2 regions of the Lysobacter sp. CA199 genome follow, and region 1 is predicted to be linked to the other one. Evidence: predicted binding sites of a transcription regulator. Region 1 holds the regulator's gene; the other holds the start of a gene.
The links. The regulator HrcA, encoded in region 1, represses chaperone genes, less so after heat shock. The targets are predictions, from matches to a motif close to TTNGCACTCNNNNNNNNNGAGTGCNAA.
Positions count from the first base shown of each region.

Region 2: a site for HrcA is predicted at 839-865, ahead of ACTOWJ_RS09930 (co-chaperone GroES). Genes of this name have one in related genera too.

Region 1 covers NZ_JBQJIL010000014.1:126,805-129,003, reverse strand. The annotation lists gene recN (DNA repair protein RecN) at 1-252, opposite strand, end outside; gene hrcA (heat-inducible transcriptional repressor HrcA) at 617-1,669, shown strand; gene grpE (nucleotide exchange factor GrpE) at 1,904-2,199, shown strand, end outside.
Region 2 covers NZ_JBQJIL010000005.1:105,160-107,358, forward strand. The annotation lists gene groL (chaperonin GroEL) at 1-378, opposite strand, end outside; gene ACTOWJ_RS09930 (co-chaperone GroES) at 505-792, opposite strand; gene ACTOWJ_RS09935 (hypothetical protein) at 1,242-1,490, shown strand; gene ACTOWJ_RS09940 (hypothetical protein) at 1,499-1,894, shown strand; gene ACTOWJ_RS09945 (hypothetical protein) at 2,077-2,199, shown strand, end outside.

The sequences.
Region 1 (2,199 bases):
TTCGTTGTCGCGCAGCCAGTCGCTGGCCTGCGGGGCGTCGTCGAGGGTGAAGTCGGCGACCAGTTCGGCGCGATCGGCGCCGTGGCGGACCACGCCGCTGTCGGCGCGCAGGCCGCTGAGCAGGCCCAGAGCGTCGACCAACAGCGATTTACCGGCGCCGGTTTCGCCGGAGATCACGGTAAGGCCGGGACCGAAACTGAGTTCGGCGGCGCTGACGACGGCGAATTGTTTGAGCGAGAGATGGGCGAGCATGCGGCGGCGATTGTGCCTGTGCGGGGCGGTGGCTGGGAATGGGAACGGCGGCGGGAGCGAGCGTAAGGGTAGGGTGGATCAAAGGCTGAGACGATTGCCCGGTGCCGGGGGCAGTGTGCGGCAACCTGGGTTACCCGGTTACCTGAAAGGTCCGAAGTCTTTTGTGGGAGGGGCTTGAGCCCCGACACCCGCAGCGATGTCACTCCATGTAATTGCGCGGCGACTCGAAGCCGTCGGGGCTGAAGCCCCTCCCACAAAAGACCTCGGGGCTTGGACCTCAATTCGGAACCCCAGATCCCTCGTCCCCAATCCTCAATCCCAAGCATCCCTTGCGCCCATACCGTTCCGCGCCTATATCGGTCCCATGAATCGCCGCGCTCCCGACCCCAGCCTCGATCCGCGCGCGCGCCAGTTGCTGCGCACGCTGATCGGCCGCTATATCCACAGCGGCGAGCCGGTCGGGTCGCAGACCCTGGCCAAGCACGCCGGGCTCGACGTCAGCGCGGCGACGATTCGCAACATCCTGTCCGACCTGGAAGACGCCGGCCTGCTGAGCGCGCCGCATTCCTCGGCCGGGCGCATTCCGACTTCGCAGGGCTACCGGCTGTTCGTCGACTCGCTGCTGCAGGTACGGCCGCTGCCCGACGGCGAGGTGGCGCGCCTGCGCAGCGAGCTGCCGTCGGGTTCCGGAACCCAGGCGCTGCTCGGCAGCGCATCGGAGCTGCTGTCGGCGATGACTCACTTCGTCGGTGTGGTCAGCGTGCCCAAGCGCGAGCAGTTCGCGTTCCGGCGGATCGATTTCGTGCCCTTGGACGCCCAGCGGGTGCTGGCGATCCTGGTCTTCGCCGATCAGGACGTGCAGAACCGGATCATCCAGACCCGCCGCCCGTACGAGGCCGGCGAACTGGAGCGGGTCGGCAATTACCTCAACGCCCATTTCGCCGGCCGTCCGGTGGCCGAGATCCGCGCCACCTTGCTGCTGGAACTGCGCAACGCCCAGTCGGAAATGCAGACGCTGCTGGCGCAGTCGGTGGAACTGGCCGAACAGGTGCTGGCGCCGGACAGCGATGACATGGTTCTGGCCGGGCAGACCCGGTTGATGGGCGTGCAGGAGCTGGCCGACCTGGACCGGCTGCGCGAATTGTTCGAGGCCTTCGCCCGCAAGCGCGAGATCCTGCAACTGCTCGAACGCACCGTGCAGGCGCCCGGCGTGCGCATCTTCATCGGCGAGGAAACCGGGCTGGCGCCGCTGGAAGGCGTGTCGCTGGTGACTGCGCCGTACACCGCCGGCGGGCGGGTGCTGGGCGTGCTCGGGGTGATCGGCCCGACCCGGATGGCCTACGACCGGGTGATCCCGGTGGTGCAGGCCGCCGCCGATGCGCTGGGGCACGCGTTCGATCCAACCGAAGCCGACTGACTCGCGGGCGAAATCGCTTCCGAAGCCGACCCAATCATCCCCCTCCCACAACAGACTTCAGAGGTCGCCGACCATGGTCGGCGGGTCCGTCACGCAACGCCCCAGCCCGCCCGATCGCCACCGAACCGCGTCGCTAGCCTCCGATCCTGCACGATCGGCGCAGATCCCGGCACTTGAATGCCCTAGCAAAGGCCCCATAGCTGGCCCTGTCGCGGAAACCCGCAAGGAACCAGCATGAGCCAAAACGATCCCAACCCCGATTTGAACCTCGACGCCCAGGAGCCGGCGACGGGCGCCGAGCTGTCCGAGGTGGATGCCCTGCGCTTCGAGATGAACAAGTTGCGCGAGGATTCGCTGCGCGAACGCGCTGAACTCGACAACCAGCGCAAGCGGGTGGCGCGCGACATCGATATGGCGCGCAAGTTCGCCAACGAGCGCCTGCTGGGCGACCTGCTGCCGGTGATCGACAGCCTGGAGGCCGGTCTGGCCGCCGCGGGCGAGGACGCCAGCGCGCTGCGCCAAGGCATGGA
Region 2 (2,199 bases), on a different contig from region 1:
TTCGATCACGGCCTTGTCGATGCCGCGCTTGAGGTCCATCGGGTTCATGCCGGCGGCGACCGCCTTCATGCCTTCGCGGATCAGCGCCTGAGCCAGCACGGTCGCGGTGGTGGTGCCGTCGCCGGCGTTGTCGGAGGTCTTGGAAGCGACTTCCTTGACCATCTGCGCGCCCATGTTCTCGAACTTGTCGGCCAGTTCGATCTCCTTGGCGACGGACACGCCGTCCTTGGTGATCGTCGGCGCGCCGAAGCTCTTCTCGAGCACGACGTTACGGCCCTTCGGACCGAGGGTGGCCTTGACGGCATTGGCGAGAATATTTACGCCGCGCACCATCTTGGAGCGTGCGTCCTCACCGAAACGAATTTCTTTGGCAGCCATGGTGAAACTCCGGGAATTGGGATTGGGGATTAGGGATTGGTAAGAGCGCAAGCGGACGTCGGGTTGGGCGGGATCGCAGCGCAGGCGCTTTGCGAATCCCGAATGCCCAATCCCGAATCCTGGCTCTTAGCCGACGATCGCGAGAACGTCGTCTTCCTTGAGGATCTTGTATTCGATGCCGTCCTGCTTATAGGAGCTGCCCGAGTACTGGCCGTAGATGACCTTGTCGCCGACCTTGAGCTTCGGCGCGCGCAGGCTGCCGTTGTCCAGGGCCTTGCCTTCGCCGATGGCGACGACTTCGCCCTTGGTCGACTTTTCCTTGGCGGCGTCGGGGATGATGATGCCGCCGGCCGAGACTTCGTCGGCTTCGATCGGCTTGACCACAACGCGGTCATAAAGCGGCTTGAGATTCATGGCGACCTCTGTAAGTGATTGAATGGGTGGGGAAAGAGCGGGAATTTTAGCAGTCGCCCCCGGCGAGTGCCAACTTCAAGGGACAAAAGCGCCCGGACGGGCCGGGACTGAACGCTTAATGAGGCGTTCCGGCGAGCTTTCAAGGGGGCGGGGCGAGAAATCTTGCAACCAGAGGCCGGGGCATGCCTCGGAACGGTCGCGACCGGCCCCATGGGGCCTAGCGGACCGGCGCGTGCGCGCCACCTCGGCCGGCGCTGCTTTGCGGGAGGGCTTTCAGCCCCGATCGCCTTTCGACCCGATCACGGCACCCCAACTGCAAAGCTGATTCCGGCCGACTCTGCGCAACCTAAACCAGTACCGATGACTCCGAAAAATGGCACATCCGATCGACCTTGCCTGTCCGGAGCGCCCTCCCGTAGGCTCAACCCCAGTCGCCTCAAGGATGAAATATGCGCCGACACCGCTCATGGATGGGACCGGGCCTGCTGCTGGCGTTGACCGGCTGCGGCGCCTCGCCTTACGACGAGATCGCGCCGGAGTTCAAACAGAACTCGCAGCCTAAGCAGCGCTATCAATTGACGCTGACCATCGCCAATGCGCCGGGGCCGTTCGTCTCAGTCCAGGGATTCATGCAGTTCGACATGAAGACATCGGAATGCCCGCCGCCGCCGCGGCTTAACGCAGGGTCCACGTCATGAGAATCGTAGTGAAGCCCCTGTTCCCTGTCTTTTTTCTTCTGCTGACTTCATGCGGATGCAAGGGAGACGACGTCAAAATCATTTACTCCCCGGATAGAAAATACAAGGCCGTCCTCCAACAAGCAGAAGGCTCGCCGGGGAGCTGCTTTACCGCAGTAGACGTAATGCGCGCCGACGCATCGCTCATCGATGCCGAGTCTGATCGAATCGCTGGATTCGAAGCGCCGCACGACTACAAACAGCTGAAGATCCGATGGACTTCGAACGACACCCTACAGGCGTCCTACCCCGGATTTGCTCCCGGCGAGTTTCCGCACATGAGCTATAACTCCGGAGACCAGATCAAGTTTGATTTTCCAAAGCCGCTTTCGAGCGACGCCAATGCTGTGCGGCATACGCAATGACGATCGCGCGCCACCGGTACTGTCGCGAGAGATTGCGCGCATTGGCCCTACGCTGACTGACTCGTGCCGATTCATCGGCTGATTCGCCTCAAGGATTGGATATGCGACAACACCTTTCGTGGATAGGCCTGAGCTTGCTGCTGCCCTTGTCCGCTTGCAGCCCTTCCTCTTCAGAGAAAACCATGCCCGACTTCAAACAGAATCCGAATCCCAAGCAGCGTTACCAACTCATTTTGACGCTCGCCAATGCGCCCGGACCGTTCGCATCGATCGAGGGGTTCATGCAGTTCGACGTGAAGACGCCG